DNA from 2 places in the Rhizobium brockwellii genome. Region 1 is predicted to be linked to the other one. Evidence: predicted binding sites of a transcription regulator. Region 1 holds the regulator's gene; the other holds the start of a gene.
The links. Region 1 encodes LexA, which represses DNA repair genes until DNA is damaged. Its sites were predicted from a motif close to TGTTCNNNNTGTGTTCNG; they were not measured.

Region 1 (4,308 bases):
CCTTCGGTGCCTATTTCGACGGCATCGGCGCCAACGGCTTCTTCTACGGTGCGCCGACCAAGGTCGATTTGCAGGCAGGTCCGCAGGCCGCCAGATCGACGGTGGAAGCGTTGCTTGAAGGGCTCTACCGGCTGCGCAGCGGCATTGGCGACCGGATAAGATCGATCCTGCCCGGCGACACCGGCGCTTTTGCCGCTGCACTCGTGACGGACGAGCGGCGCGCCATTTCGGATGCGACGACGGAGGCGCTGCGCCAGTCTGGTCTGGCTCATATCATCGCCATCTCCGGTCTCAACATGGCGCTGTCGGCCGGCATCTTCTTCGTCGGCTTCCGGATGCTGCTCAGCCTCTTTCCCGGCATTGCTGAAGCCTATCCGACGAAGAAGATCGCGGCAGCCGGCGCGCTCATCGCGGTCACCGCCTATTTCCTGATCTCCGGCTTTGCGGTCTCTGCCGAACGCGCTTTCATCATGATGGCCATCATGTTGATTGCCGTCTTCTTCGACCGGCCGTCGATCAGCCTGCGCAATGTCGCGCTCTCGGCGCTCGTCATCCTCGCCATTTCACCCTCCGAGGTCTTGGGGCCGAGTTTCCAGATGTCCTTTGCCGCGACATTGGCGCTGGTATCGGGCTATCAGCTGTGGAAGGACCGGCGCGTCCGCGAAAACGCCTTTCTAAAGCTGTCGATCATCAGGCCCTTCGTTACGGTTGCGGGCTTCTTCGGCGGCGTCTTCCTGACCTCGCTGATCGGTGGTTTTTCCACCGCGCTGTTTTCGATCGAGCATTTTCATCGCTTGACCGCCTATGGCCTGCCGGCAAACCTCGCGACAATGCCGATCATCTCCTTCATCATCATGCCGGCCGGCCTGCTGGCGATGCTGCTCATGCCCTTCGGTCTGGACGTTTTGCCTTGGAAGGTCGTCGGATTCGGCCTCGATCTGGTGATCGCGGTCGCCAAGACGGTGTCCGGCTGGGGTGGCAATATCGACGTCGGCCGCTTGCCCGCATGGTATTTCGCGGTCGCCGTGGCAGGCTTTCTGCTGCTGACGCTGCTCCGCACCCGGTTGCGCCATGCCGGCACATCGATCATCGCGGTCGCAACGCTCATCCTGCTGCTTCTACCGGTTCCCCGGCCGCCGGATCTGGTGATTTCGGAGGATGGCAGTCTCGTCGCGGTGGTCGAGGCGGCAGCAATGGCTTCCAACCGTGAAAGACCACCGGATTTCATCTTCGACCAGTGGCAGAGAGCGCTGGTCCTGCCGAAGCATGACCCGCCGAAGATGCTGGATGGTCCTGCTATCCCTCCGGTGGGAGAAGACCACCGCGTCAAGCTTTCCCGCGATCAGCAGAACGAAGCGAGGTCCGCGATGCGGGCGGCCGCAGCGGCCGGTGAAGCAAACCGCTTTTCCTGCGTCAAGAAGGCCTGGTGCACATCAAGGCTTGGCAATGGTCGTGTGGTTGCTGTCATCGACAATGCCGCCTATCTCGGCCCGGCATGCGACGCGGCCGATATCATCGTGACGTCGGTCCGCCTGCGTTTCAACAGCTGCCGCTCAGGTGCGACGCTCTTCACCGGCGAGACGCTGCGCAGGGCCGGATCCGTCGAGTTGCGCTTCACGGACGCCGGCCTGGAGGTCGCAACCGCATTCGACGCATTGTCGCGACCATGGATGCGCCATCGCGCCTATGACTGGCGCAGCAACAGCTTTACCGAATCCGGCCTAACCGATGTCAGTGATAGCGGCGAATGAGGCCGACGAGTTTGCCCTGCACCTTGACGCGGTCCGGCCCGAAAATCCGGGTCTCGTAAGCCGGGTTGGCCGCTTCCAGCGCGATCGAGGCACCCTTGCGGCGGAAGCGCTTCAGTGTCGCCTCTTCATCGTCGACGAGAGCAACGACGATGTCGCCAGGACTTGCGGTGCTGCCATTGCGGATGATCACGGTGTCGCCGTCGAAGATGCCGGCGTCGATCATCGAATCGCCCTTGACCTCCAGCGCATAATGTTCACCGGAACCGAGCATGTCGGCCGGAACGACGATGTCGTGGGTGTTGTTCTGGATCGCCGAGATCGGCACACCGGCAGCGATTCGCCCCATGACCGGCACGGAGACCGAGTTGCCGTTGTCGGCGACGGGTTTTGCGGGAGCAGGGGAGGCGATCGGCTGAGGTTTGCCGAGGCTGCCCTCGATGACGCTCGGCGAAAAGCCGCGCCGCGGCTGGATGCTGGGGCTGTAGGCCTCCGGAAGTTTGATGACCTCAAGCGCGCGGGCGCGGTTCGGTAGGCGGCGAATGAAGCCTCGCTCCTCGAGCGCCGTAATCAGGCGATGAATCCCGGACTTCGAGGCGAGGTCCAGGGCATCCTTCATTTCATCGAAAGATGGCGGAACGCCGGATTCTTTCATGCGCTCATGAATGAAAAGGAGAAGCTCCTGTTGTTTGCGCGTGAGCATCGACGTTGTGACCTCGTGATTGAAACAAATCCAGAACAGACACTATATGTTCCATATGTGTTCCGCAAGTAGCTAAATTTCCGTAAAACTTGGCGCCAACTCGTTGAGATTTTTATTTTCATTCGCCGGATTGGCAAACAAGTCTTGCCTTGGGCGGCACTCTCACACATCTCTGCCGTCTCAGGAGAGGGGATATCATGAACGAGCATTCCGCCAAACCGCACCCGCTGGATCATGTCGTACTGCCGGTCGTCAATATCAATTTGGCGCGCGAGAGGCTCGGCAAGCTCGGCTTCACCGTTGCCGCCGATGCGCGCCATCCCTTCGGAACGGAGAATGCCTGCGTCTTCTTCGCCGACAAGACCTATCTGGAGCCGCTCGGGATTGCGAGTGTCGAGGAGAGCGAGGCATCGGCGCGCCAAGGCAATGTCTTCACCGCCCGCAACCGGGCGTTCCGCTTCCGCTGCGGCGCGGAGGGGCTTTCGGGGCTGGCTTTCGGCAGCAAGGATGCCGGCATCGATCATCAGAATTTCGTCGGCAACGGATCGAGCGCCGGAGAGATTCTGCAGTTCACCCGGCCGATGACGATGCCGGACGGTACCGAGACGATTGCCGGCTTCAAGCTAGCTTTTGCCGGCGACCTGCGCGCGCCTGATCTCCTGCTATTTACCGTCGAGCGCGTCAATCCGCTACCGGCCGACCGCGCCGCGCTGGAGACGCATGCCAACGGCGTCACCGGCATAGTCGAGATCGCGCTTTGCGCGCCGGAACCGGCCGCCTTCGCCGCCTTCGTCAGCTTCGCCGTGGCGCAATCGGCAGTCGAGAAAACCGGTTTCGGCGTCAATATCGCGGCGTCGAATGCAAAAATCAACCTGATGACGCCGGAAGGGCTGGAGGCCTATTTCGACATCTCCGGATCATCCGCAGATCGCGGCCTGCGCGGCCGGGCAATCCTCTTCACTGTGGCCGATCTTGCCGTGACAGAAGCGCATTTGGCTGCTAACGGGGTGACATACGCGCGCAAGAACAATCGCATTCTGGTGAAGCCCGCGCCCGGGCAGGGCACGCTCTTCGCCTTCGAGGAAACACGATGAGCACTGATACGAATTCCGAAGTCAGGATCGGTGAAGGCGAAGGCCAGGTCACCTTTTCCAATACCGGCCGCCTGTCGCTGATTGCCGGTCCCTGCCAGATGGAGAGCCGCGACCACGCCTTCATGGTTGCCGGCACGCTGAAGGAGCTTTGCGGCAAGCTCGGCATCGGCCTCGTCTACAAGAGCTCCTTCGACAAGGCGAACCGCACCTCGCTGTCGGCCGAACGCGGTATCGGGATCGAAAAGGGCATGGAGGTCTTTGCCGACCTCAAGAAGGAATTCGGCTTTCCCGTCTTGACCGACGTTCATACCGCCGAGCAATGCGCGGAGGTGGCAAAGGTCGTCGATGTCCTGCAGATCCCTGCCTTCCTCTGCCGCCAGACCGACCTTCTCATCGCCGCCGCCAAGACCGGCCGCGTCGTCAATGTCAAGAAAGGCCAGTTCCTTGCTCCCTGGGATATGAAGAACGTTCTGAAGAAGCTCAACGCCAGCGGCAATCCGAACGTGCTGCTGTGTGAGCGCGGCGCCTCCTTTGGTTACAATACGCTGGTTTCCGACATGCGCTCACTGCCGATCATGGCGGCGATGGGCGCGCCCGTTGTCTTCGATGCCACCCATTCCGTGGCGCAGCCGGGCGGGCAGGGCGATTCCTCCGGCGGTCAGCGGGAATTCGTGGAAACCCTGGCGCGCGCAGCAGTGGCTGCCGGTATTGCCGGCGTCTTCGTCGAAACCCATCAGGACCCCGACAATGCCCCTTCCGACGG
Region 2 (4,308 bases), 420 kb from region 1:
ACCCCGACGATATCGACAATCTCAGGCCCAAGGTGGAAGAGGCGGCCGGCCGCCAGATCGCCATCACCGACTGGCGCCAGCGCAACCAGACCTTCTTCTCGGCGCTGCAGGTCGAGCGCAACGTCATGTTCATGATCCTGACGCTGATCGTGCTCGTCGCGGCGCTGAACATCATCTCCGGCCTCATCATGCTGGTGAAGGACAAGGGCAGCGATATCGCCATCCTGCGCACCATGGGTGCCAGCGCCGGCGCAATCATGCGCATCTTCTTCATGACCGGCGCGGCGATCGGCATCGTCGGCACCATTGCCGGTGTGCTGCTCGGCGTTCTCGTCTGCGTCAACATCGAATCCGTCCGCCAGTTCTTCTCCTGGATTTCAGGCACCGTGCTCTTCAATCCGCAGGTCTATTTCCTCAGCCAGCTGCCGGCCGAGATGGATCTCAGCGAAACGATCTCGATCGTCGCCATGGCGCTGACGCTCTCCTTCATCGCGACCATCTTCCCGGCCTGGCGTGCCTCCAGGCTCGATCCGGTGCAGGCCCTGCGCTACGAATAAGGAATGCCGCCTTCATGAAACGCAACGTCGTTCTCAAGCTTACCGGCGTCGAGCGCCATTACGGGCAGGGCGATACGCTGCTCTCGATCCTCAAGGGCGCAGATTTTTCGATATCGAAGGGGGAGACTGTCGCTCTCGTCGCCCCTTCCGGCACCGGCAAGTCGACACTGCTGCATATCGCCGGCCTGCTGGAGCATCCGGACGGCGGTGAAGTCAACATCAACGGCCATGCCTGCGACGGCCTGAGCGATGACAAACGCACCGCCATCCGCCGTGGCGAAATCGGCTTCGTCTACCAGTTCCATCACCTGCTGCCGGAATTTTCGGCACTCGAAAATATCATGATGCCGCAGCTGATCGCCGGGCTGTCCTGGAAGGAAGCCGGAGAGCGGGCCGGCCAGCTTCTCGATTATATGCGCATCGGCCATCGTGGCTCGCATCGCCCCGGCGAGCTTTCCGGCGGCGAGCAGCAGCGCGTTGCGATTGCCCGCGCCGTCGCCAATGCGCCGACCCTGCTTCTTGCCGACGAGCCGACCGGCAATCTCGACCCGGAAACGGCGAGCTACGTCTTCGAGGCGCTGGAAGCGCTGGTGCGCCAGTCCGGCCTTGCTGCCCTCATCGCCACCCATAACCACGAGCTCGCCCGCCGCATGGATCGGCGTGTGACGATCTCCGACGGCAAGATCGTCGATTTCTGATGCATATCGCCCAAAAGTGTGCAGCGGTTTCGGGATAACGACACGCATAAATCAAAGACCTAAAGCGCGTCGCATGAATCCAGATTGACGCGATGCGCTTTAAGGCTGCGATCAGGGAACGATCAGTCCGCCGCGATAGTCGAGCATATAGGCTTTCTGGTTATCGACCATGATGCATTCGCTGCCGCTGAACCGCTCGCAGGCGCCTTCGCTGCGGTCGATATAGCGGCCGGACGGATGGTCGAATTCCATTCCGCCAAGAAACCGGCCGTCTCGATACATTGCCGAAAGTGCAGCCTTGATCACCGCTCCGGCTGCTGTGCCGTCGATGAGCTCAGGCCTAATGACGCAGCCGAAATAATTCATCGCCCAGACGGGCTCGTCGGCAAGCCACACCACTTCCTGTCCGGCGAAATCGGTCCCGCCGAAATAGCTGTCGAGATAGCGCCAATCGCCGCGTTCGTAACCGATATCGTGGGAACTCGGCCGGCAGGGCGCGCGCGCCGCGCCGCCGCCCACATAGGTCGTAGCCTTCGCCTCCACGATGAATTCGTTCAGCATCGCAATATCGAGCATGTCATTCTCCTCTCGGCCCGATGTTGGCAAACATACCCTGGCATGTAAAGAACATAAAGTGAACGAAGGCCGGCAGTAATTAGAGTCGCCCTGCGGCGGATCGAGAAAGGGCAAGGCTGCTGCCGATCACATCGAACGACGGCCCTTTAGCCGATTCCTCGCCTAGTTCCTGTGATTTTCAAACGCAAGAAAGGAGGAAAAGATTCCTGTTGACAATGGAACATACATGGAACAAATTGAAAACATAACGAGTAAAGGAGAGCCCGATGACTGACATGATCCGTGATATCGCAGCATTCACCTCCATCGCAATGTTCGTTGCCAGCTTCTCGCTCATCGTCATGGCGCTCTAAAGTTTTCAGGGGACCGCATGGAAATCATGCGGTCCGGACGCGGGACTTCTTCTGGACATCATCGCCCTCTATGCCGACAATGCGTCCGATTCATTCGGATGATTGGGAAGGCATGTCATGGCGGATACGGCAAAGGGTTCAACGGGTGAGGCGATCGGCGGTACGCCGGGTTTCATCCACCTGAGGGTCCATTCCGCCTATTCGCTTCTCGAGGGCGCGCTGCCGCTGAAGAAGATCCTCTACAAGGCGACCGGCGACAGCCAGCCGGCGATTGCGATTACCGACACCAACAACCTGTTCGTCGCCCTCGAATTCTCCCAGAAGGCGATGGAGGAAGGCCTGCAGCCGATCATCGGCTGTCAGGTCTCGATCGATATGGGAGACGGGTTGGAAACGGAAAAGCGCGGCGGCCAGCAGGCCCTGGTCAAGCTGCCGGCGATCGTTCTTCTTGCCGCGACGGATGCCGGTTACGAACGGCTGGTCGATCTTGTCAGCCGGGCCTATCTCGGCGGCGAGAGCAACCAGGCTGTTCATATCAGTGCCTCCTGGCTGGAGGAGGCAGGCACGGAAGGGCTGATCGCATTGACCGGCGCGCTGACCGGGCCGGTCGACGTGGCCATCAAGGAAGGCCATCCCGCTCAGGCGGAAGCCCGGCTGCTCACGCTGAAGCGCCTCTTCGGCGACAGGCTCTATGTCGAACTGCAGCGGCACGGCACCTATGACAAGCGGCACGAGCAGAAGATTATCGGGCTCGCCTATGCCCACGACCTGCCGCTGGTTGCGACCAACGAGGCCTTCTTTCCGACCCGCGACGATTACGACGCCCATGATGCGCTCATGGCGGTCGCGCACAACGCCATCGTCTCCGACGACAGCCGCTTTCGCCTGACGCCGGATCACTATCTGAAGAGCCGGGCCGAGATGGTCAAGCTCTTCGCCGACCTGCCGGAAGCGCTGGAAAATACGATCGAGATCGCCACGCGCTGCTCCTTCGTGCTGAAGACCAGAAAGCCGATCCTGCCACGCTTCACCGGTGCGACCGACGATGCCGAGGAGGCCGAACGCGCCGAGGCGAGCGAGCTGCGCCGCCAGGCGGTCGAAGGGCTGGACATGCGACTTTCAACGCTCGGCATGTCGGCGGGTTACGAGGAAAAGGATTATCGCGAACGGCTGGATTTCGAACTCAGCGTCATCGAGCGCATGCGTTTCCCCGGTTACTTTCTGATCGTTGCCGACTTCATCAAATGGGCCAAGCAGCATGACATTCCGGTCGGTCCCGGCCGTGGTTCGGGCGCCGGTTCGCTGGTCGCCTATGCCTTGACGATCACCGACGTCGATCCCTTGCGTTTTTCGCTGCTCTTCGAGCGCTTCCTCAATCCGGAACGCGTCTCGATGCCGGACTTCGACATCGATTTCTGCCAGGACCGCCGCGAAGAGGTGATCCGCTACGTCCAGGCCAAGTATGGCCGCGAGCAGGTGGCGCAGATCATCACTTTCGGTTCGCTGCAGGCGCGCGCCGCCCTTCGTGACGTCGGCCGTGTGCTGGAAATGCCCTACGGCCAGGTCGACAAGATCTGCAAACTCGTGCCGAACAACCCGGCCAATCCGACGCCGCTGTCCAAAGCGATCGAGGAGGAGCCGAAGCTGCAGGAGGAGGCGGCGAAGGAACCCGTTGTCGCGCGCCTGCTCGATATCGCCCAGAAGATCGAGGGGCTTTACCGCCACGCCTCGACTCACGCCGCCGGTATCGTCATCGGCGACCGGCCGCTTTCCAAGCTGGTGCCGATGTATCGCGATCCGCGCTCCGATATGCCGGTCACCCAGTTCAACATGAAATGGGTCGAGCAGGCGGGCTTGGTCAAATTCGACTTCCTCGGCCTGAAGACGCTGACGGTGCTGAAGGTCGCGGTCGATTTCGTCGCCAAGCTCGGCGTCAAGGTCGATCTCGCGGCCATTCCTCTCGATGACAAGAAGACCTACGAGATGCTGTCGCGCGGTGAGACGGTCGGCGTGTTCCAGGTGGAAAGTGCCGGCATGCGCAAGGCGCTGATCGGCATGAAGCCGGACTGCATCGAGGACATCATCGCGCTGGTGGCGCTCTACCGTCCCGGCCCGATGGAGAAT

Region 2: a site for LexA is predicted at 2,048-2,065, ahead of RLCC275e_RS06915 (DUF5680 domain-containing protein). Genes of this name have one in related genera too.

The regions. Positions count from the first base shown of each region.
Region 1 covers NZ_CP053439.1:1,788,507-1,792,814, forward strand. The annotation lists gene RLCC275e_RS09100 (ComEC/Rec2 family competence protein) at 1-1,751, shown strand, start outside; gene lexA (transcriptional repressor LexA) at 1,732-2,451, opposite strand; gene RLCC275e_RS09110 (VOC family protein) at 2,649-3,545, shown strand; gene kdsA (3-deoxy-8-phosphooctulonate synthase) at 3,542-4,308, shown strand, end outside.
Region 2 covers NZ_CP053439.1:1,366,074-1,370,381, forward strand. The annotation lists gene RLCC275e_RS06905 (lipoprotein-releasing ABC transporter permease subunit) at 1-557, shown strand, start outside; gene RLCC275e_RS06910 (ABC transporter ATP-binding protein) at 572-1,255, shown strand; gene RLCC275e_RS06915 (DUF5680 domain-containing protein) at 1,367-1,831, opposite strand; gene dnaE (DNA polymerase III subunit alpha) at 2,302-4,308, shown strand, end outside.